3 regions of the Cloacibacterium sp. DMC96 genome follow, and region 1 is predicted to be linked to each of the others. Evidence: riboswitches for the same ligand, from Rfam matches in the RefSeq annotation. Region 1 holds a riboswitch; each other region holds the start of a gene.

Region 1 (8,318 bases):
TTTGAAAGACATAAAATGCTTTAGTCTTTAAACACTTCAGTAGCAATTCTTTTTACCACTTCACTTTTTCCCATAGAATAATAATGAAGAACTGGAGCGCCATTTTTCATTAAATCTTTGCTCTGCTGAATGCACCAGTTGATGCCGATTTCTTTCACTTCTTTGTTGTCTTTTGCTTTAGCAATTGCAATAACCAACTCATTAGGTAAATCTACCTTGAAACGATGCGGAATCATGCTCAGTTGAGACTTGGTAGTAATTGGTTTTAATCCAGGAATAATAGGAACATTAATACCAGAAGTTCTGCATTTTTCTACAAAATCGTAATATTTTTGATTGTCGAAAAACATTTGCGTCACGATATAATCTGCGCCTGCTTCTACTTTTTTCTTGAGGTGGTAAATGTCCTGTTCTAGACTGGCTGCTTCCATGTGTTTTTCAGGATAACCCGCAACACCGATGTTAAAATCAGTGCAGGCAGAATTTTCTAAACTTTCGTCTAGGTAAGTTCCGTGATTCATTTTCACGATTTGCTCTACCAAATCTTTGGCAAAAGCATGTCCGTTTTTCTCGGGTTTAAAATAGGTTTCCGTTTTCACCGCATCTCCTCTTAAAGCCACTACATTATGAATTCCCAAAAAATCGATGTCAATTAAGAAATTTTCGGTGTCTTCCTTAGAAAATCCACCGCACAAAATATGCGGAACAGCATCTACACCATATTTATTCTGAATGGCAGCACAAATTCCCACGGTTCCCGGTCTTTTTTTTACCACTCGTTTTTCCAGAAGTCCATCTTCACGTTCTACATATTCATATTCTTCACGATGGTACGTAACATCTATAAATGCAGGATTAAATTCCATCAATGGATCAATCGCATCAAATATTGACTGTATATTTTGACCTTTTAATGGTGGTAAAATCTCAAAAGAAAAAAGTGTTTTTCCGTTGGCGTTTTGTATGTGTTCTGTTACTTTCATTTGTCATTCCGAGGAACGAAGCAAGCTGTTCCTATTTTTTAAATATTTTAATTTTTTCTATTTTGGGCGTGTCTCGTAAAAATCCAAAACCTAATCCAAGCTATTTTTATGAGACCGCGCTTTTCGTTGCAATTCCTCACTCCATCGCTTTTTCCAATGCTTGTTGCGGGATTTCCACTGCAATCGCTCACGCGAAATTTATTTTCTAATTAAATTTTCGTTTACAATTTTTAAAATTGTTCCATAACCAACCACAACTCTGCCTTCACAAAATTTAAACTCCAAACCTTCATATAATTTATTTTCAAAAAGTTGAGGAGAAAGCATTGTTATTTCTGCCTCTACAGTTTCTCCAGGAGAAACCCATTCTTTATTTATAAAAATTTGTCTTCCAGAAGTTGAATTTTTTTCAAAATCAAAACAAAGTTGAGGTCTATATCCTGATTTAGCAGGAGTTGATCTTCCTCCTTCATCGAAAGAGTTATATTTTAAAAATGCTATAAAGTCAATGTTGTTTCTCATAAATTAATTAGCTAAATTCGGACTCAGCCATTTTCTCGCGAATTCTAAATCTATATTTTTTCTTTCGGCGTAATCTTTCAGCTGGTCTTCTGTAATTTTTCCTACTCCGAAATACTTCGCTTTTGGGTATGCAAAATAATATCCAGAAACAGAAGCTGTAGGGAACATTGCCAAACTTTCTGTCAATTCTAATCCAATGTTTTCCTTCACTTTCAATACTTCCCAAATCGTGGTTTTTTCCAAATGGTCTGGACAAGCAGGATAACCAGGAGCAGGACGAATTCCTACATATTTTTCGGAAATTAAATCTTCATTTTCTAGATGTTCATCACTAGAATAACCCCAAATTTCAGTTCTTACTTTTTTATGTAAAAATTCTGCAAAAGCTTCTGCCAATCGGTCTGCCAACGCTTTTACCATAATCGCATTGTAATCATCATGCTCCGCTTCATATTTTTGAGCCAATTCATCGGTTCCAAAACCAGTAGTCACCGCAAAAGCACCTATGTAGTCTTGTTTTCCTGATGTTTTTGGAGCGATAAAGTCACTCAAAGCCAAATATTCTTTGCCATCAGATTTTTTATGTTGTTGACGAAGCGTTCTAAAGATAAAAGTTTCCTCTTCTTTTTTCAATTCAATATCATCTTTCTCATTAGAATTAGCAGGAAAAATCCCGAAAATTGCTTTTGCAGTCAAAAGTTTTTCGTCTATAATTTTTTTGAGCATTTTTTGAGCATCTGCAAAAAGTTCTTTTGCGTGTTCTCCTACAATTTCATCTTCTAAAATCTGAGGATACTTTCCAAACAAATCCCAACTTCTGAAAAACGGACTCCAGTCAATAAAATCAATCAATTCTTCTAAATCTTGATTTTCAATAATTTGAACACCTAAATTTTTCGGTTTAAAGATTTCTTCTTTTTCCCAATTGATTTTGAATTTTTGATTTCTCGCTTCTTCTATCGAAATATATTCTTTGTCAACCTGTCTGTTTAAAAATTTCTCACGGAAATCTGCATAATCGGTTTTCAATTCCAAAACAAATTCTGCATTTCTATTGCTCAATAATGAACTTACCACACCAACTGCTCTGGAAGCGTCATTTACATGAACCACAGCATTTTTATATTTTGGGTCAATTTTTACGGCAGTATGCGCTTTAGAAGTTGTTGCACCACCAATCATCAATGGGAAATTGAGATTTTGACGCTCCAGTTCATTGGCAATATGTACCATTTCGTCTAAACTTGGCGTAATCAAACCGCTTAAACCAATCACATCTACTTTTTCTTCAATGGCTGTTTGAATAATTTTTTCGGCAGGAACCATCACTCCTAAATCTACAATTTCGTAATTGTTACAGCCCAAAACCACACTCACAATATTTTTACCAATGTCGTGAACATCGCCTTTTACAGTCGCCATCAATACTTTACCATTGGCTTTTTGTGCAGAATCTTTCTCCGCTTCAATAAACGGTTGAAGATAAGCCACCGCTTTTTTCATCACTCTCGCAGATTTTACCACTTGAGGAAGAAACATTTTTCCGCTTCCGAATAAATCTCCCACTACAGACATTCCTGTCATTAGATTACCTTCGATAACATCCAAAGGTTTTGCCGAAATTTTTCGGGCTTCTTCTACATCTTCTTCAATAAAACGGTCGATTCCTTTTACCAAAGAATGGGTAATTCTGTCTTGCAAAGGCTGATTTCGCCATGCTAAATCTTCTACTTTTTCTTTTTTTACAGATTTATGTTTTTCGGAATAATCCAATAATCTTTCCGTAGCATCATCTCTTCTGTCTAGCATTACATCTTCTACCAGCTCCAACAAATCTTTAGGAATTTCGTCGTAAATTTCTAACATTGCAGGGTTTACAATTCCCATATTCATTCCCGCTTTGATGGCGTGATAGAGGAAAACCGAGTGCATCGCTTCTCTTACCGTATCATTTCCCCTAAACGAAAACGAAACGTTAGAAACACCACCAGAAACCGAAACGTAAGGTAAGTTTTCACGAACCCATTTTGTTGCTTCAATGAAATCCAATGCGTTTCTGCGATGTTCTTCCATTCCAGTTGCAACTGGGAAAATATTTAAGTCGAAAATAATATCTTCCGCAGGAAAACGGACTGTGTCCGTCAACAGTTTATAACTTCTTTTACAAATTTCTATTCTGCGGTCGTAATTATCAGCTTGTCCATTTTCATCAAAAGCCATTACAACTACTGCAGCACCATATCTTTTGATGGCTTTAGCTTGACGAATAAATTCTTCTTCACCACCTTTTAAACTGATGGAATTCACTACGCATTTCCCTTGAACCACTTGCAAACCAGCTTCTAAAATTTCCCATTTTGAAGAATCTATCATCATTGGGATTCTGGAAATATCAGGTTCTGAGGCGATTAAATTTAAGAATTTAACCATGCAATATTTTCCGTCTAAAAGCCCATCATCAAAACAAATGTCTAAAATCTGTGCGCCACCTTCCACTTGATGACGAGCAATATCTAGAGCTTCAGAAAATTTTTCTTCTTTAATCAATCGGAGAAATTTCTTAGAACCTGCTACATTGGTTCTTTCTCCAATATTGATAAAATTGGATTCTGGAGTTATAATTAAAGGTTCTAGACCCGAAAGTTTTAAATATTTCATATTATAAATGAGATAATTAGTTAATTTGAAAATAAGATAATGCTTGTGAAAAGCATCACATTAACTCATCATCAAATTATCACATCAACTTTTCTTGGTTGATAATTTTTAACAATTTTAGCGATTGCAGCAATATGGTCAGGAGTTGTTCCGCAACACCCACCCACGATATTTACCAATCCTTTTTCTGCATATTCACGGATTTGTTCTGCCATAAATTCTGGTGATTCATCATATTGCCCGAAAGCATTCGGTAAACCAGCATTTGGATAAGCAGAAATGTAAAATTCAGAATTATTAGAAATGGTTTCTAAATAAGGCGTCAGTTGTTTCGCTCCTAAAGCACAGTTGAATCCTACACTCAATAAATTAAGATGAGATATTGAAACCAAAAATGCTTCTGCAGTTTGTCCGCTAAGCGTTCTTCCAGACGCGTCTGTAATAGTGCCTGAAACCATAATTGGAATCTGAATTATTCTTTCTTCTTGAATTTGGTCTATGGCAAAAAGTGCAGCTTTTGCATTCAAAGTATCAAAAATAGTTTCCACCAAAAGAATATCAGAACCGCCATCTAAAAGTGCTTCTGCTTGTTGTTTGTAAGCAATTCTTAACTCTTCAAAAGTAATGGCTCTGTAACCAGGGTCATTTACATCCGGAGAAAGAGATGCAGTTTTATTAGTAGGGCCAATAGAACCAGCAACAAATCTTGGTTTATCTGGAGTTAAAGCCGTGAATTCATCACAAACTTTTCTTGCAATTTTTGCAGATTCATAATTCAGTTCGTACACCAAATCTTCCATGTGGTAATCTGCCATTGCAATGGTAGTTGCAGAAAAGGTATTGGTTTCGATGATGTCTGCACCAGATTCTAAATATTTTCTGTGTACCGCTTCAATAGCATGAGGCTGAGTAAGAGAAAGTAAATCATTATTTCCCTTCAATGGAGATTGCCAATTTTTAAATCTTTCGCCACGATAGTCTTCTTCTGTAAACTGATATCGCTGAAGCATCGTTCCCATAGCTCCGTCTAGAACAAGGATTCTTTGCTGTAAATTTTGATAAAGTATGTCGCTATTTTGCATTTCAATGTGATTAAAAAAAATGAAATGCTATAAGAAAAGTTGAGGGAATCAACTGTTTTTATGTGTTATCTATCCCAAAAATGAGTAGAATGTAGCACCTTTTCTCGTTTCAGAAACGCGAGAGGTTGCCAAGGTTTCACAGAGTCTAATCTCTCCACCTTTCTTGATAACATTTCGATTATATGAAAGAACAAATCTTCTGCAAAGCTATATCATTTTTTTCACAATAAGAAATAGTCATTGAAAAAATTAATCTAAATGAAATTTCATAGTTTTTATTTTTTTCTACCTTCGCATCATATTATTTTAAAAATAATGATTATGAATGCTGAAAAACAACGATTACAAGATATAAATTATAGAACTTGGGGACCTTATGTAAGCAATAGACAGTGGGGAAACGTAAGAGAAGATTATTCCTTTGATGGAAATACATGGGGAGCAACTGGTCATGATGATGCAGAAAGCAGAACTTACAGATGGGCAGAAGAAGGAATCGCGGGAATTTCTGATGACAAGCAACGTTTGTGCTTCGCTTTTTCTTTTTGGAACAAGAAAGATAAAATGGTTAAAGAACGTTTCTTTGGATTGAGCAACCATCAAGGAAATCATGGTGAAGACATTAAAGAAATTTTCTATTATTTAGACAATACGCCTACTCATTCTTATATGAAAATGGTGTACAAATATCCGCAAAATGCCTTTCCTTACGAAGATTTAATCAAGACAAATGCAGAACGAAGCAATAAGGAACCAGAATATGAAATTATAGATACGGGAATTTTTGACCAAAATGAATATTTCGATATTTTTATAGAATATGCCAAAATTCACCATGATGACATTTTAATCAGAGTTACTGTCACCAACCGAAATACAGAAAAAGCACCTTTGGTGATTCTCCCCACACTTTGGTACAGAAATAATTGGAGTTGGGGTTATAATTCTTATAAACCTAATTTTACAACGCGCCATCGTGGTCAAATAGAAATAGAACATGAGAGTTTGGGCATGAAAAAACTTTATTCTCGTGATAAATCCGTGAAGATTCTTTTCTGTGAAAATGAAACCAATACCGAAAAAATATTCGGAGAAAAATCTGAAAATAAATACTTTAAAGATGGAATTAACCATCATATCGTTCATCAAAAAAACACGGTAAATCCTAAAAAATTTGGGACTAAAGCTGCTTTTGTGATCGATACGGAATTAGAAGGTGGCGAAACCAAAACTTTTGATTTCAGAATGTCTCCTCATAAAATGGAGAACGCTTTTTTTGATTTTGATGAGGTTTTTGAAGTAAGAAAAAAAGAATCGGATGAATTTTATGACGAAATTCAAAAAGATTTTAACTGTGAAGATGAAAAAAATGTTCAGCGACAAGCTTTTGCAGGATTGCTTTGGAATAAACAATTTTATCATTATAAAGTTGAAAAATGGTTAAATGGAGACCCAAATTTCCCTGTGGAAAGGAATTTTGAGCATCATGTAAGAAATGTAGAATGGAAACACATGAATTGCAAAGACATTATTTCTATGCCAGATAAATGGGAATATACGTGGTTTGCAACATGGGATTTAGCCTTTCACTGTGTGAGTTTTAGTATTTTAGACCCAAATTTTGCCAAAAATCAATTGCAATTATTGACCAAAGAATGGTACATGCATCCTAATGGTCAACTTCCTGCGTATGAATGGGATTTTTCAGATGTTAATCCGCCAGTTCATGCATGGAGCACTTTTAGAGTTTTTAAAATCGATGAAAAAATCAATGGAAAACCAGATATTCATTTTTTAGAAAGTGTTTTTCAGAAATTATTGCTCAATTTTACGTGGTGGGTAAACCGAAAAGATAAAAACGGCAAAAATGTTTTCGGTGGAGGATTTCTTGGATTGGATAATATTGGTGCTTTTGACCGAAATATGCAGTTCAAAAACGGGGAATACCTAGAACAGGCTGATGGAACTTCTTGGATGGCGATGTTTGCTCTGAATATGATGAGAATTTCTATGGAATTGGCATTGTATAATCCAGTTTATGAAGATATGGCGATTAAATTTTTCGAGCATTATCTCTACATTGCAGAAGCCATGGAAAATCTTGGAGAAGGAAAAAATGGACTTTGGAACGAAGAAGACGGATTTTTCTATGACGTTTTACAACTTAACGACGGAACGGGAATTTCTTTAAAATTAAGAAGTATTGTAGGTCTCATTCCAATGTTTGCAGTAGAAGTGATAGAACACGAAATGCTTCAAAAACTGCCTAATTTTACCGAAAGAATGGACTGGATTCTAAAAAATAAACCCGAACTAGCCAAATTGGTTTCGCATTGGGATGTAGAAGGAAAAGGCAGGAAACATCTCATGAGTATTTTGAGAAAAACGAGATTGACCAAAATTCTGAATAGAATGTTAGACGAAAAAGAATTTTTAAGTGAATTTGGAATTCGTTCAATGTCAAAAGTGTATGAAAAAAATCCGTTTCAGTTAGAAATTAATGGCATCAATCACGTTGTGCATTATACGCCTGCCGAAAGTGATAGCCGAATGTTTGGCGGAAACAGCAATTGGAGAGGGCCGATTTGGTTCCCGATTAATTTTTTAATCGTAGAAAGTCTTCAGCGATTTTATTTTTATTACGACGAAAGTTTGAAAGTAGAGCTTCCTACTGGAAGCGGAAATTTCCAAAATCTAAATTATGTAGCAGATCATTTGAGTCAAAGATTGTGCAATATTTTCTTACCAGACAAAGACGGAAATCGTGCTTTTAATGGGAATGTAGATAAATTAAACCATGACGAACATTTCAAAAATTACGTGATGTTCTATGAATATTTTCATGGTGATAATGGTCGTGGAGTAGGCGCTTCTCACCAAACTGGCTGGACTTCTACCGTTGCCAAATTAATACACCCTAAATTGAAAAATTAGATTTTTTTGATTTCTTCCTTTAAGATTGAAGTGAAAAATAAAGAATCAATCTTTTAAAATTTTCAAGCCAATACTACAATTCAAGCAGTTTTTGTATGAACATAAATGTTTATGATGATACAAAAACGCTTGGGTTTCT
Region 2 (8,318 bases), on a different contig from region 1:
TAAAAAATCTAACTGTTGCTACATTTCCAGATTTTGAAATTACAGTTGCATTTATATCATATGATCCAAGCATTTGTATCCCCACATTATTATTAGAAAGGGTAGCATAGTATTGATTAAAATTATAGGTAAATGTTCCTTTAATAGATTGCCCAACAATTATGCTTCCATTTTTCAATCCATTTTTTATATTAGGAAGTATGCTTGGCTCTCCTTTAGGAAAAGTATAAACTGCATTTGTAGTAGAATTATAAATATTATTACCATTTACTACATTAGATGCCCATGTAAAATTAATTGTATTTTGATATTTACTAGGCATTAATTCAAAAAGCCAAATTTTAAATAAGTCTTCCCACTTCATGGTGTCTTTATTCATATTGGTTGTTTGTCTTATTTCTTCCCTTAAAGCATCAATATAAAAATTAAGAATTGCTCGTGTACCCACGTTATAATAATCACTGTTTCTTACCTCATCATAATATACTTTTACTATTTTAGCCCCATCATGTACACCTCTTGAGAGAGCATCTTTAATATTTTGTTTTATTTTTTGCCAATTAGGCCAAGAAAATTGTAATTGGTCTACAGTCCCATTTTGATTCGCTATTTTTAAATCATTTGATAAATTTCCTAAATTCCCTGCAAACAAAACATCGTTTGAATCTGTATAATCTAAAGCACCATATATAAACCACTTCTGAAACTGCTCTATGGTAGTATTAGGGTTTTGAGAGAAGAAATTAATAGAGAAAAAAGCAAATTCTTGGTCTTCTGTTACATTGAAATTATTGACAATAATTTGCTTTTTATCGGAAGGAAGGTTTTTATATTTAGTTTGTAATTCAGGATAAGAAATTAATAACCCTGCTATACCGAACAAATATCCACCATCACTACCAACACCAGGTGATCCGCTAAAATCACCAAATGACCCACCAGAACTCATATCATTATAAAAAGAGTCATAATAAGTATCATTATTTTCACATATTGTATAGCCAAGAACTTCATAATATGCTCTTCCTTCTGATAAATAACATGTATCCCAAGGCATATGATGTTCTTTAGAGGTGCAACTTACAGCAATGGTTATTGTAGTTGTAGTACAACCTGCCGTCTTTTGGGTTCTACTATTTTGAGACTTAGGCCTACCATTTTTAAAATATAAATCGCCAACTATTTTTCCATCTAATGTTCGATATTTTACATTTCCAGTAAAGTTATTTACGTTATTACTAGAGTTTTTATCATCAGAAACAAATTCTGCAACAAAAAACGACTCTTTTTCTCCAGCAATTGTATATACTAAAATCTCAAAGCCTGTGCTTGTTTTGTTTATTTTAGTACTATATGAAGTTTTATCATCTTTTGAAACAACACATACCTGTTGATCTGATTGAGATAATTTAGCATTTTTATTTTTCAGATTAATTATTTTACTAATTTTCAGATATTCTTTATCTAGAAAATTTTTAAAGGCAGGGGTTTGTTGCATTGTATAATATCCTGAAGATAGTTTTGTCATTTCGGGATACTCTTGTTTTATATTGCTAACATTCTCATCTCTACATCCAATTAGGATTAACGCAGAGAACACAAACAGTAAAACTGTTTTTAATAAATTATTTTTTTTCATTTGTGATTGTTTTTATTGATAAGATTATTTTGTTTATAAAATGATTTGTAAAAATGTTCACTCCCCGAATAATTCCAAATCATAAAATTATTCGGGACGCTTCTCAAAGAGTAATAAAATTTTTAGAGTCATGAGTTCAGGTTATTTAGTTTCTGTAAAAGTAGAAGAATCTACTATTACTTTCTCATTTCAGAACTCTTTATTTGAAAAAAATCACTGTCTTTTCATAAAAACAAACCGGGATTTTATGAAACAACAACATAAATTTAAAAATATTTAACATAATAATAATTTTAATGCATTTTTTTAATTAAAAAAACAACTTGTTGTTTAAATTTTATTATTTTTGAAAAAGAATTTTTATATACATTATGATCATGTTTTAATACTTTTATAAAATCTTAAAAAACTAAAACCATTTAAAAATTAAACATATTATGTCAATTACTAATTTAAACAACACACATCTTACTGCTCAGCAAATTACAGATGCACAGAATGCACTTACTGACTTAGAAACAGCACTACAAATCATTAATGTAAACCTAAGTGCAGAAGACCGCCAAAAGTATGGGAGCATCAATGAACAAAACAAACTTTTCGTAAACAAGGTTTATGATTTTCACAAGAGTCAACCTGCCTTATCTTCTTCTGATGTAGATTGGGAAGAATTTGAAAATGATTATAACAGCAGAAAAAATCTAGAAGCATTCATTACCCGTTTAGACAGCTTGTCTACTAAACTTAAAAATGCAAAAATTCTTCATGATTATGATAATTACCAAGCAGCACTTACAGATTATGCCTATACCAATTATAAGGCAGGTACAGCTTCCCCAGGCTTCGAAACTAAACTGAATGAAACCAAACAATTCTTTGGTAAAACTTCTAAGACCACAGAAACGCCACCTACAGAATAATAGTAAACATAAAAATATCCTGCAATAGTATTTGCAGGATATTTTTTTATTCCTTCGGATATATTTTTAACTCATCTCATCCTTTAAATTACTATTTCAGATACGTTCAGGAGTATTCTGTAGAGGTTTTATAGTATTCTGATGGGGTTATACAACCTAAAATTTGGGGTTCAGAACACCAAATTTATAGTCTAAAACCCTAAGCTATGAGTTAAGTAACTTATATTTTCTGTTAAAGAACCTCAAGAGATAAGTTGTGAACCTATATTTATAATTCCTGAACCATAAATTATGATTTTGAGACGCAATAATGTCCTTTATACAAAAAATAAAGCGTCATTTTTCAGAGAAAAACAACGCTTAAGGAAAAAACAAGTTAATAATTATAAAATATCAATCAACACAAATGACACCTCATCTTGATGCTTTGTGAAAACGTCTTTTAGCTGCTGAAAACGAATACTTCCTACGAAATAAGCATCTTCTCTATTGCCATAAAACTCTTCGATTTCTTCAAAATAATTTTCAAAATTTTTGCTGTCTTTGGCTTTATGTCTAAATAATACTTTCAAAGGAAAATCTTGAGCCAATTTCAGATTTTCTGAGTTGGCTATTTTCTTATATTCATATCTGTAATCATAGGCAATGGCCGAAATATCAGACAAAACTGCACTTGCAGTAGGCAATGAACCTGCACCTCTTCCGTAGAAAAATTGCTTATCGGCAAAAGCGGTTTGCACTTTTACTCCGTTAAAAACATCACTCACTGTAGAAAAAGTATCATTAGATTTTACAAATTTAGGAATCACAAGCGCGATGACTTCTTCTTCATTTCTTTTTTGAGCGTAAGCCAATAATTTAATTTGTAGATTTTTTTCTTTGGCATATTTGATTTCTAAATCTCCCAAATTCTGAATTCCTACATTGAAAACTTCTTCAGGTTTTGTGGTAATTCCGAAAGAATGCGTCAATAGAATTTGAAGTTTAGAACGTGCATCAAAACCACCTGTATCTAAAATAGGATTGCTCTCTGCATAGCCTTTTTCTTGGGCTTCTTTCAGTGCTTCTTCGTAGCTTAAATTATCTTGGAAAGTTTTGGTCAAAATATAATTGGTAGAACCATTTACGATTCCTTGAATGGATTGAAGAAAGTCATTATTGTAATACTCTTCTAAATTTCTGATAATCGGGATACTGCCACAAACTGCCGCTTCATACAGGAAAGGAACTTGATGCTTTTTTTGCAATTCATACAGTTCTTCGAAATGCTCCGCTATCATTTTTTTATTCGCCGAAACCACTGCTTTTCCGTTTTCTAACGCAGTTTTTACAATTTCAAAAGCTGCATCTGCATCATCTATTAATTCTACCACTAGATTGATTTCTTCGTCTTGCAGAATTTCGTTTTTATCATAATGAAAATGCTCTGACGAAATATTTCTAGGCTTATCTTTATGCTTTACCACAATTTTTTTGATGGTGGCTTCTACCGTTTTACTTTTGTGCAAAACGTCATAAAGACCAGTTCCTACCACTCCATAACCAAACAATCCTATCGTTAATTTTTTGCTCATTTTTTTAATTTTAATTTTTTGAAAATCATCATTTGTGTTTTCTTATAAGTTGAAATACTTTTTAAGCAATGTTGAAATTTCTTCAGTTTCGATTAAAAACCCATCATGACCATACAGTGAAGAAATCACTTCTAGTTTAGCATTATGAATATGTTCTGCTAAAAATTTTTGCTCTGAAATAGGAAAAAGAATATCACTGTCTATTCCAATCACCAAAGTTTCAGCGGTAATTTGGTTCAAAGCATTTTCTACTGAATTCCTGCCTCTTCCCAAGTGGTGAGAATCCATGGCTTTAGAAAGCATGAAATAACTTTCTTTAGAAAATCTTTTTCTGAGTTTTTCACCTTGATGTCTTTGATAAGAAGCTGCTCTATGATTTTCTAATTTTTCTTCTTCATCAGTTTGAGTCGCCTCAAAAGTAGCATAGTTTCTGTACGAAAGCATGGCAATAGCTCTAGCTGCATCTATTCCGTTCTCGCCTAATTCCAGCGCCATTCTTTGTGCTTCGTTAAAAGCAATTCCCCACGCAGAATGCTTTGCATTGGTAGCAATTACAAATAATTTTTTAATAAAATCTGGCTCTGTAATCGCCCATTCTAAACATTGCATTCCGCCGAGAGAACCTCCTAGAAGCAATTCTATTTCAGAAATTTGTAAAAATTTGGCTAATTCTTGGTGAAGTTTTACCATATCACGAATGGTGATTAATGGAAGTTTTTCTTGTTTTTGGAAACTCGTTCCGTAACAAGAACCTAAAATATTGGCACAAACTATGGTATATTTTTCGGTATCTAAGGTTAAATTTTCGCCAATGAAATTAGGCCACCAATCTTGCGCATCTGAATTTGCAGTTAAGGCATGACAAACCCAAATCACTTTTTTTTCTGGGGCTAGTTCACCAAAAATGTGATAAGCAATTTCTACGTTTTCTAATAACTGATTAGATTCTGAAATAAAATTACCTAAGGAGAATTTATACATTTTTAATTCAATTGAAAATTTACGGGAGTAGAATTAGAAAGGTTGTCATTAATTGGGCATCTTTCTTTAGCATCTTTTATAATATTTTCTATGACAGATTTTTCAGCGGAAGAATCTATGGTGATATCTAAATCTATATTTTTAAATCCAGCTCTTTCTTCTTTAGAAATTCCCAATAATTTTTGAGGATTGATGTTACCGTTAATATCAATTTTCAAATGGTTGATTTCTATATTTCTCTCTTTTGCTAAAAGATGAAGCACTACATTAAAACAACCTGCATAACTTGCCAATAATGTTTCTACAGGATTTGGCGCTTCATCTTTTCCTCCTAAATCTTGAGGTTCGTCTATGATGATTTCAAACTGTCTTGCTTTTGCAATCACTTTGGTTGCAGATTTACTTTCTGCGCTTATTTTAAAATTTAATTCTGACATTTTTCTTCTTTTTTACTTTTTATAATTGTTGAAATGATTGCTCTAAATCTGCGATTATATCATCTATATGTTCTATTCCTACACTTAATCTAATTTGTCCCGGAGTAATTCCTGCTTTTAATCTTTCTTCGTCTGAAAGTTGTTCGTGTGTGGTAGAAGCTGGATTGATGATAAGCGTTTTAGAATCTCCTACGTTTGCTAAATGTGAAACCAGTTGTAAATTATCGATGAATTTAATTGCTGCTTCTTTTCCTCCTTTGATTTCAAAATTAAGTACCCCTCCGAAACCTTTTTTCAAGTATTTTTTGGCATTTTCATAGTCTGGGAAACTTGGCAAACCTGGATACAATACTTTTTCTACTTTCGGATGATTTTCTAGAAATTCCGCTAATTTCTGAGCATTTTCTACTGTTCTGTCCACTCTCAGCGATAATGTTTCTAAACCTTGAAGCAATAAAAATGAATTGAATGGAGAAATTGTAGGCCCGAAATCTCTAAGACCTTCTACTCTAGCTTTAATAGCAAAAGCAATATTTCCAAAAGGTCCATTAACTCCAAAAACATCCGAGAAAACCAAACCATGATAACTATCTGAAGGTTCAGAAAACTGTGGAAACTTACCATTTCCCCAATCAAAATTTCCTCCATCTATAATGATTCCGCCAATAGAAGTTCCGTGACCGCCAATCCATTTGGTTGCAGATTCTACCACTACATTTGCGCCATGTTCAATCGGTCTAAACAAATAACCACCTGCTCCAAAAGTATTGTCTACAATCAGTGGAATATTATGCTTTTTAGCTACAGCTGAGATTGCATCAAAATCTGCCACATTCAACGTAGGGTTTCCTATGGTTTCTAAATAAATCGCTTTGGTGTTTTCATTGATCAATTCTTCAAAACTTTCTGGAGCATCGTCTTTAGCAAATTGTGCTTCGATGCCTAATTTTTTGAAAGAAACTTTGAACTGATTATAACTTCCTCCGTACAAATAAGGTGAACTCACGAAATTGTCTCCTGCTTGTAAAATATTGGTAATTGCCAAAAATTGCGCAGCGTGACCAGAAGCGGTAGCCAAAGCAGCTACTCCACCGTGAAGTGCAGCCACACGTTTTTCGAACACATCTGTGGTAGGATTCATGAGTCTGGTGTAGATATTCCCAAATTCTTTTAACCCAAAAAGATTGGCAGCATGTTCTGCACTGTTAAAAGTATAAGACGAAGTTTGGTAGAGCGGTACTGCTCTAGAATTGGTAGTTGGGTCGATTTCTTGACCAGCGTGAAGTTGAAGCGTTTCAAATTTTAAATTGCTCATTTTTTAATAATTTTTAAATTGTTAAATATTAGAGCAACTTATTTGCAGAAAATTCTTGACGAAAGAGCATAAAAAAACTCTTCCGACAAGTCGAAAGAGTTTTTGATATAGTGTATGACTATTTTAAACTGATTTCAGACTTATCTTTCCCGAATTTCGGGGTTGAATTTGGCACCTTACTCTCATTTCTGTTAGCAGGTTGCCAAGGTTTCGCAGGGTCAATTCCCTCCACCTTTCTTAATAAGTTGCGTGTATAAAAGAACGTTTTTCGTGGTGCAAATATAAAAACAAGTTTTACAGAAAACCAAATTTTTAGAAGAAAAAAATATTTTTTCAATTTTAAACAAATCATAACCAACTGATTAACAGGTAATTTATTGATTTTTATTTTTAAATCTTTAATCTCAAGATAAGTTTTTTGAAAAATTTATTATCTCATTTTGAGATAATAATAAAAAGTTGTAGTTTTACTGAACCAAAAATTAATTCTTATGTTCAAGAAAATTGCACTTGTTTGCTTAGTCTCGTTAATGAGTTTTCAAGCAAAAGCACAAGAAAAAAAGACACAAATTTATTTAGATGATTCTCAACCTATAGAACTCAGAGTAGAAGACGCTCTTTCTAAAATGACGTTAGAAGAAAAAGTAGCCATGCTTCATGCTCAGTCAAAATTCAGTTCACCCGGTGTTCCAAGATTAGGAATTCCAGAATTTTGGACAACTGATGGGCCACACGGAATTCGTCCTGAAGTAAAATGGGATGAATGGGATCAAGCTGGTTGGACCAATGACTCCATCATTGCTTATCCTGCGCTTACTGCACTCTCTGCAACTTGGAACAAAAAAATGTCTTGGAATTACGGAAAAGCTCTTGGAGAAGAAGCTCGCTTCAGAAAAAAAGATATTTTACTAGGGCCTGGTGTAAATATTTACAGAACTCCATTAAACGGTAGAAACTTCGAATATATGGGAGAAGATCCGTTTTTATCTTCTAAAATGGTGGTCCCTTACATTAAAGGTGTTCAATCTAATGGTGTAGCAGCTTGTGTAAAACATTATGCACTTAATAATCAAGAACAATTTAGACATACCAGCAATGTAATTATAGATGACAGAACGCTGTACGAAATTTATTTACCTGCCTTCAAAGCAGCTGTACAAGAAGGAGACACTTGGTCTATCATGGGAGCTTATGATATGTACAAAAATCAGTACGCAAGTCAAAATCAATATTTATTAAACGATATTCTGAAAAAAGAATGGGGTTTTAAAGGAGTAGTGATTTCTGATTGGGGTGCTGTAAATGATACTAAACAAGCCATTATGAATGGTCTTGACATGGAATTCGGAAGCTGGACAAATGGACTTTCTGAAGGAACTAGCAATGCTTATGACAATTACTATTTAGCACATCCTTATTTAAAACTCATCAAATCTGGTGAAGTAGGAACTA
Region 3 (8,318 bases), 1.0 Mb from region 1:
AGCGTATGAAATGACCACTTCTATGGCTCAAATAGGAGTAGATTTCAAATTCTAAAAAATATATTAATTTGACTTGAACTCTTCACTATAAACGGTGGGGAGTTTTTTGTACTTTTTATTCAATTAGTGGTAATATTTAGAGATGTACATGTATTTCATTTTGAAATCTAATTAACTAATGATAATTTTGTCCTCAGAAAATGAACTTATTTTCTCTTCGAAAGGAGAAAACACAAATGATGAAAAGGAAACGCCTCTCAAAATACTTTGAGAGGCGTTTTTTATGATATTGAAATAATTCTTAACCTAAGAACGGATATTTATAATCGGTAGGAGATAAGAAGTTTTCTTTAATACTTCTTGCAGAAACCCAACGAAGAAGATTCATTTTAGAACCTGCTTTGTCATTGGTTCCAGAAGCTCTCGCTCCACCAAAAGGTTGTTGACCAACTACAGCACCTGTCGGTTTATCATTAATATAGAAATTTCCTGCTGCATTTTCTAAGGCTTTAGTTGCCTCGTTAATCGCATATCTGTCTTGTGCAAATACAGCGCCTGTTAATGCATAAGGAGAAGTTTCATCTACTAATTGTAGCGTAGCTTTCCAATCTTGGTCTTCATATACATAAATCGTAAGAATTGGGCCAAAGATTTCTTCTTCCATACTTTCGTAGTGAGGATTTTTAGCTTGAATAACCGTAGGCTGTACAAACCAACCTTTGCTGTCATCACAAGTACCACCGAAGATTACTTCTGCATCATTAGCATTTTGAGCTCTTTCGATGTAGCCTTTGCATTTTTCAAATGAAGCCTTATCAATTACCGCATTTACGAAATTAGAAGGATCTTCTGGACTTCCCATTTTAATTTCAGCCAATTGATCTCCCATAATTCTTTTTACTTCTCCCCAAAGTGATTGCGGAACGTAAGCTCTAGAAGCAGCAGAACATTTTTGACCTTGATATTCGAAAGCACCTCTTACCAAAGCTGTAGCAACTTGACTTGGTACAGCAGAAGGATGGGCTACTACAAAGTCTTTACCACCAGTTTCTCCTACGATTCTAGGATAAGTTTTATATTTATGAATATTTTCGCCAATTTGTCTCCATAATGATTGGAAAACTTCTGTAGATCCTGTAAAATGGATTCCAGAGAAATCTGGGTGTTCTAGAATTTGCTTAGAAGTTTCTGCACCACCAGAGAAAACCATATTGATAACACCTGCTGGTAAACCTGCTTCTATCAATACATCCATAATGACTTTAGCAGAATAAATCTGTGTAGCAGATGGTTTCCAAACCACTACATTTCCCATCATAGCCATAGAAGTTGGCAAGTTAAGAGAAATTGCGGTAAAGTTAAACGGCGTAATCGCATAAGTAAAACCTTCTAATGGTCTGTATTCTGCTCTATTCCAGATTCCTGCATCAGAAACCGGTTGTTCAGAATACAATTCCGTCATGAATTGTACGTTAAAACGTAAGAAATCTATCGCTTCACAAGCTGAATCTATTTCTGCCTGCATTGCATTTTTACTTTGACCAATCATCGTCGCAGCGTTGATTTTGTCTCTATAAGGACCAGCCAATAAATCAGCCGCTTTTAAGAAAATAGAAGCTCTTTGCTCCCAAGGTAAATTGGCCCATTCTGCTCTTGCCTTCAGACAAGAATTGATGGCATCATCTACATGTTGTTTATTTCCTTTGTGGTAATATCCTAAAGTGTGTTGATGATCTTGAGGAGAGTGTAGTGATACTTTTTCACCAGTTTTCACTTCTTTTCCGTCAATAACCATAGGGATTTCTACTTCTTCTGACCACATTTTTTGGTAAGTAGCAATCAGTGATTTAATCTCTGCAGAACCCGGAGCATAGCTTCTTACAGGTTCGTTTTTAGGAGTAGGAACTTGCGAAATTGCGAATGACATATAATTAGATTTAAATATTTAACAATTTATAAAAATGAAAAGATTTCACTTTTTTACAAAAATACAATATAAACCCTCTCCAACCAAAACACTTCTGTTACATTTCACGGAACTATAGAAAATACGTTTGATAGACAAAAAAAATAAAAACATTTCTTGCAATTCTATAATTTTGCTTGTCTGATTTTACCGAAATTTGTAGAAAAATAAAGACAATGAAAATAATAAAAGGATTTGCCATCATGGCAGTAGTAGCCACCATTTTTACTTCATGTGTAGGAATTCCAGATGGAGTAACGGCGGTACAAAACTTTAACAAAGACAAATATCTAGGCAAATGGTATGAAATCGCAAGGTTTGATTTCCGTTTTGAAAGAAACTTAGACAATACCACAGCGCAATATTCCATCAATCCAGATGGAAGCATCAAAGTACTGAACCAAGGCTACAACTATGTAAAAAAAGAATGGGATTCTGCAGAAGGAAAAGCCAAATTCATAGGCTCTGAATCTGAAGCGAGACTCAAAGTTTCTTTCTTTGGGCCATTTTATGCTGGGTATAATGTGGTAGCTATTGACGAAAATTATCAGAATGCACTTATCTATGGGAATTCTAAAAAATATATGTGGATTCTTTCTAGAAATAAAACCATAGACGAAGCCACCAAAAAGAGATTCATTGAAAAAGCAAAAAAAGATGGTTTTGATGTTTCAAAACTCATCTGGGTAAATCACAACAAAGATTAAAATTCATTTCAATAACAAAAAACTCGAGTATATCACTCGAGTTTTTTTTGACTTTTACCTTTACCTCAACCTTTACCTTCATCCTTCATCCTTCATCCTTCATACTTACCTTTACCTATCTCCCAAATCGATAATATGGGACTAAAGCATTTTCTTTTTTCTGTAAAAGGTCTACAATAATTTTTCTTCCTTGTGTAGAAAAAGTAATACCATTTCCACCAAAACCTAAGCAAAACAAACAGTTTTTGTATTCTGGAGATTCCCCAATATAAGGCAATCCATCTTTGGTGGTTCCGAAAATTCCACCCCAAGAAATATCTTCGATGAAGTGTAAATCTGGTAGGGTTTTCTTTAGTTTTTTAATAAGCGTTTTGCTTTTTTCTTCTTTAATGTTTTGTTGAAGTATGGTATCTTTATACACAGAATCTTCGCCGCCAACTAAAAATCTACCATCATCCGTAGTTCTCATATAGAGATAAGGATCTTGTGTGTCCCAAATCAAAATCTTTTCTAGATTTTTATTATAGGTTTGTGTCGGTTCACTCACGGTTGCGTAAGTATAAATTAAATCGGCAACTTTTTCTTTGAGTAAATTTAAAGATTCAAAACCTGTGCAGAACACTATTTTTTGAGCACGAATGGTATGATTTTCTTGCGTAATAACTTTCGGAGTTGTGCCTTGATCTTGAATGCTTTTAATTTCGGTCTGGTCAAATACTTTCATACCTCTTTTTACGTTAAAAGCGATAAGTTCATGCGCCATTTGATACGCATCTACACTAGCGGCAGTATCACTTAGAATACCACCCTGAGAAACAATACCATAAGTTTTTTGGATTGTTTCTGGCTCTAACCATTTTACACCCAATTGATATTTTTTTCTAATTTCAAATTCTTGGTAAAGTTCTTTTGCAGCGGTTTTGTTATGTGCAATGTAGAGTGACTTCATCATTTGGAAGCCACAATTTAACTTTTTGGTTTTCACCAATTTTTTTAAATCTTGAATAGCGATAATTCCTTCTTGGTAACAAAGTGCAGCAGCTTCTTCGCCAATTTTCTTTGCCAAGTCTTTTAATGGTTCATCTATTTCATACTGTAACATGCTGGTAGTAGCACTTGTGCTTCCTTGCCCAATATCTCGCCTGTCGATGAGAGTTACTTCAAACCCCGCATCCATTAACGCATCAGAAATCAGAGCTCCAGTAATGCCACCTCCAATCACCAAAATCTCAGTTTTGATGTTTTTTTGTAAACTGGGATAGGTGTAGAGTAAGCCGTTTTTGAGCAACCAAAAAGATTCAAAGGTTCTTAGTCTCATATCATTTGTGTTTTAAAGTGTTTGCAATGAGTTTATTTCTTTCCTCGTGAGAATAGCCAAAATATCACGACTAATACTAAGGCAATTAAGAAAAATCCCCAATACATTCCTGCTTTGAAAACGGTTTCTACCGCTTCACAACTCGTCAATAAGGTCAATAAAAATAAAGTTACGATGGATAAGGTATACTTTTTCATAGGGTCAAATTTTAAATTAAACGAAATATTGTCTGAGTTGCCAAGCCATTTTTTCATGGTCTTGCATCAACCCGGTTAAAAAATCTGCAGTTCCTTTGTCTTCATATTTTTCTTCACAGTCATCTATGGAAGTTCTGAGAGATTTTACAACACTCTCATGGTCTTGCAAAAGTTCTTTTGCCATTTCCAGAGGAGATGGGCATTTTCCGGGTGCTTCTTTTAGCTGAGAAAGTTTCCCAAACTCTATGGTAGTACCTACTGCGATTCCTCCAAGTGTAGAGATTCGTTCGGCTATTTCATCGATGGCTTTTTCTAATGCCTCATATTGTTCTTCGAAGAGGTGGTGAAATTGCATGAAGTCTGGTCCTTTCAGATTCCAATGAAACTTTCTTAATTTGAGGTATAACACATTGCCATCTGCTAAGACAGCGTTAAGGTTATCACATACTTTCTTGAGGTTTGCGGCACTGATGCCAATGTCTACTTTCATAATGATTAAATTTTGTATTGATGTTGATACAAAAGTAGAATACGATGAAGTTGAAAGAGTTATAATATCATGACCATTTGTTATAAGATTTAGAGGTCAACTGTAGCTTATTGTTCCCCGACATCAAATATCTCTCAACGACATATTTCATACACTATCTATGCTTCATCTATGCTTTATCTTGGGGGAAGCGGGGAATAGGTGATGTAGTGATGAAGTGATGAGGTTACGAAGTAAAGTGATTGTCTTTTATATCACAAAGTTTACGGAGATTTTGTGAAATGATACCGTTTTTGAGTTCCCAAAGGAACAGCATAGATGTTATAGAAAGCACACGGATTTTAATGCAATAGAAATAATGTGCCTTCGACAGGCTCAGGCACCGAGATGAGAATTGAGAATGTGCCTCGACGACGCTCAGGCAGCGTGTAATAAAAGAATTGGTGGCTGAACTTGTCAAAGCCACTTTGGGTATAATTTTTGTGTTTATTTTAATATCACAAAGTTTACGGAGATTTTGTGAAATGATACCGTTTTTGAGTTCCCAAAGGAACAGCATAGATGTTATAGAAAGCACACGGATTTTAATGCAATAGAAATAATGTGCCTTCGACAGGCTCAGGCACCGAGATGAGAATTGAGAATGTGCCTCGACGACGCTCAGGCAGCGTGTAATAAAAGAATTGGTGGCTGAACTTGTCAAAGCCACTTTGGGTATAATTTTTGTGTTTATTTTAATATCACAAAGTTCACGGAGATTTGTTGAAATGATTGCGTTTTTGAGTTCTCAAAGGAACATCGTAGATGTTCTATAGATTACACGTATTTTAATGCAATAGAAATAATGTGCCTTCGACAGGCTCAGACACCGAGATTAGAAGTGAGAATGTGCCTCGACGACGCTCAGGCAGCGTGTAATAAAAGATTTGGTAGCTGAGCTTGTCGAAGCCACTATGTGTGGAATATTTGTGTTTGCATTAATAACACAAAGTCCACGGAGATTTTGTTAAATGATGGTGTTTTTGAGTTCTCAAAGGAACATCGGAGATGTTTTAGAAAGCACACGGATTTTAATGCAATAGAAATAATGTGCCTTCGACAGGCTCAGGCACCGAGATTAGAAGTGAGAATGTGCCTCGACGACGCTCAGGCAGCGTGAGTAGTAATAAATAACACGGTGGATGAGCTTGTCGAAGCCACTATGTGTGGAATATTTGTGTTTGCTTTAATAACACAAAGTCCAGGGAGATTTTGTTAAATGATGGTGTTTTTGAGTTCCCAAAGGAACATCAGAGATGTTCTATAGAGTGCACGGATTTTAATGCAATAGAAATAATGTGCCTCAGGCAACGAGCAATAAAAAATGTTGTGCCTAAATATAGTCGATGGCAGAAAGTAGATGAATTCTATTTCCTAATTTTTGAGATATTTTTAGAGAAAGAGGAGAGGAAAAGTAAATGTTGGGGTATTGAAAAAGGAATTGGAAAGGAAATTTTTATTCTTTAATTTTTAGAAATCAGGGAGTTAAAAGGCTGTATTGATGGTCTATGAAGGCGATTGATAGATTGTATTTGGTTCGTTGGGCGATAATGATTACTTTTGCCGCCTATTATCAGGAACCTCTACGGGAGGTAGCAACCTGCAACAACAAGCAAGGTGCTAAAGCGATAAGCCAAACTTTTTTGGAAAAAATGTTGTCTATCTTTTGTAAAGTTCCTGTGTTAAATTTTTAAATTTTATGAACCATACAAAAGCAAATTTTCTTAGTTTACTTCCTTTTTTAATTTTCGTAGGTACATTTTTAGGTGCCGGAATTGTTTTGCAAGACTTTTATGCCTTGCCATCGCCTATTGCCGTGAGTATCGGTATTATTGCCGCCTTTGCCATGTCGAGGTTGCCTCATCAAGAAAAAATCAAAACTTTCTTACACGGTTGTGGGGAATCCAGTGTACTCACCATGTGTATTATTTATCTATTGGCAGGCGCTTTTTCTACCGTAGCACAAGTTTCAGGCAGTGTAGATGCGGTGGTGAATATCGGTTTAACTTATATTTCTGCTGATTATTATGCTTTAGGGATTTTCCTATTGGCATCATTTCTTTCTCTGTCTTCTGGAACCTCGGTTGGTGCAATTGTCGCATTAGGGCCTATCGCGATACAGTTGGCTCAAAAAAGTGGAGCAGACCTTAACCTGATTGGAGCAAGTCTTTTGGGGGGTGCCATGTTCGGCGACAATCTTTCGGTGATTTCTGATACTACCATTGCAGCAGCTCAAACGTTGGGCAGCAGCATGAAAGATAAGTTCAGAACCAATTTTTATTTGGCTGCCCCTGCTGTAGTATTAACGGTGGTGATCTTATTGATTATAGGATTTAGCAATCCTGTCGCGCCCATTGCGTATACGCCAACTCCCATTTCTTGGGAACTTATTTTTCCCTATTTGGTGGTTTTGGTATTGGCATTTTTAGGGTTAGATGTATTTCTGGTGTTGGTTATTGGGATATTTCTAGCGGGAGCCATAGGTTTATGGCAAGGAAACCTTACGTGGTTGAGTTTTGCCAAAGCCAGTTATGAAGGCTTCACGTCTATGAACGAAATTTTCCTATTGTCTTTGCTTACAGGAGGTTTAGCTGCCTTAGTAGAAAAAGCAGGGGGAATTCAATATTTATTGAACAAAATAGAAGCTAAGATTAGCTCAGCCAAATCTGCACAATTGGGAGCAGGATTGATTACAGGTTTGGTAAATCTCTGTATTGCCAATAATACTGTATCGATTTTAATCTCTGGGAAAGTGTTGAAACCTATTTCTGAGCGTTTTGAAGTCCCTGCCCGAAAAATGGCTTCTGTCATTGATATTTTTGCGTGTATCGTTCAAGGGTTGCTTCCTTATGGCGCTCAAGTGTTATTGATTATTGGATACAGTAAAAATAAAATCAATTATGTGGATATGCTCTCGCATTCTTATTATTTAGGACTTCTGTTCTTAATGGTGGTGGGTTCTATGTTTTGGGGAAGGTCTAGGAATGTGTTGCCTTCGACAGGCTCAGGCACCGTGTAATAAAAGAATTGGTGGCTGAGCTTGTCGAAGCCACTGTGTGTGGAATATTTGTGTTTGCTTTAATAACACAAAGTCCACGGAGATTTAGTTGAAATGATGGCGTTTTTGAGTTCTCAAAGGAACATCGTAGATATTCATTAAGTACACGGATTTTAATTCAATAGAAATAATGTGCCTTCTACAGGCTCAGGCACCGTGTAATAAAAGAATTGGTGGCTGAGCTTGTCGAAGCCACTGTGGGTATAATTTTTCTTGGTGATGAGGTGATGAAGTTATGAGGTTTTTTTTGATGCTGCCTTCGATAGGCTCAGGCACCGTGTAATAGAATAATTGGTGGCTGAGCTTGTCGAAGCCACTGTGTGTGGATTTTATGTTTGTTTTAATATCACAAGGTTCACGAAGATTTGTTGAAATGATGGTGTTTTTGAGTTCTCAAAGGAACATCGTAGATGTTCTATAGAGTGCACGGATTTTAATGCAATAGAAATAATGTGCCTTCGACAGGCTCAGGCACCGAGTGTAGTAATAAATAATACGGTGATTGAGCGGAGTCGAAATCACAGGGAGGAATAAGAACGTGCC

Evidence for each region. A riboswitch is a leader RNA that binds a small molecule or an ion and turns the genes downstream of it on or off. The one in region 1 is predicted to bind S-adenosylmethionine.
Region 2: another riboswitch for S-adenosylmethionine. It lies ahead of ACT53I_RS09480 (O-acetylhomoserine aminocarboxypropyltransferase/cysteine synthase family protein); the one in region 1 lies ahead of ACT53I_RS00285 (homocysteine S-methyltransferase family protein).
Region 3: another riboswitch for S-adenosylmethionine. It lies ahead of ACT53I_RS04665 (Na+/H+ antiporter NhaC family protein); the one in region 1 lies ahead of ACT53I_RS00285 (homocysteine S-methyltransferase family protein).

Annotation. Positions count from the first base shown of each region.
Region 1 is NZ_JBQUZQ010000001.1:57,872-66,189, forward strand. Features, by position in the region: gene ACT53I_RS00265 (hypothetical protein) at 1-24, shown strand, start outside; gene metF (methylenetetrahydrofolate reductase [NAD(P)H]) at 21-983, opposite strand; gene ACT53I_RS00275 (EF-Tu C-terminal domain-related protein) at 1,182-1,505, opposite strand; gene metH (methionine synthase) at 1,509-4,163, opposite strand; gene ACT53I_RS00285 (homocysteine S-methyltransferase family protein) at 4,235-5,245, opposite strand; SAM riboswitch class I at 5,308-5,418, opposite strand; gene ACT53I_RS00290 (MGH1-like glycoside hydrolase domain-containing protein) at 5,567-8,179, shown strand; gene ACT53I_RS00295 (DUF2851 family protein) at 8,225-8,318, opposite strand, start outside.
Region 2 is NZ_JBQUZQ010000002.1:144,105-152,422, forward strand. Features, by position in the region: gene ACT53I_RS09455 (hypothetical protein) at 1-1,639, opposite strand, end outside; gene ACT53I_RS09460 (hypothetical protein) at 2,077-2,559, shown strand; gene ACT53I_RS09465 (homoserine dehydrogenase) at 2,943-4,133, opposite strand; gene ACT53I_RS09470 (homoserine O-acetyltransferase family protein) at 4,176-5,114, opposite strand; gene ACT53I_RS09475 (OsmC family protein) at 5,117-5,551, opposite strand; gene ACT53I_RS09480 (O-acetylhomoserine aminocarboxypropyltransferase/cysteine synthase family protein) at 5,571-6,866, opposite strand; SAM riboswitch class I at 7,004-7,113, opposite strand; gene ACT53I_RS09485 (glycoside hydrolase family 3 C-terminal domain-containing protein) at 7,358-8,318, shown strand, end outside.
Region 3 is NZ_JBQUZQ010000001.1:1,055,153-1,063,470, reverse strand. Features, by position in the region: gene ACT53I_RS04695 (OmpP1/FadL family transporter) at 1-55, shown strand, start outside; gene pruA (L-glutamate gamma-semialdehyde dehydrogenase) at 302-1,927, opposite strand; gene ACT53I_RS04685 (lipocalin family protein) at 2,143-2,673, shown strand; gene ACT53I_RS04680 (NAD(P)/FAD-dependent oxidoreductase) at 2,789-3,991, opposite strand; gene ACT53I_RS04675 (phosphatidate cytidylyltransferase) at 4,024-4,188, opposite strand; gene ACT53I_RS04670 (Dps family protein) at 4,205-4,678, opposite strand; SAM-I-IV-variant riboswitch at 6,283-6,380, shown strand; gene ACT53I_RS04665 (Na+/H+ antiporter NhaC family protein) at 6,417-7,736, shown strand.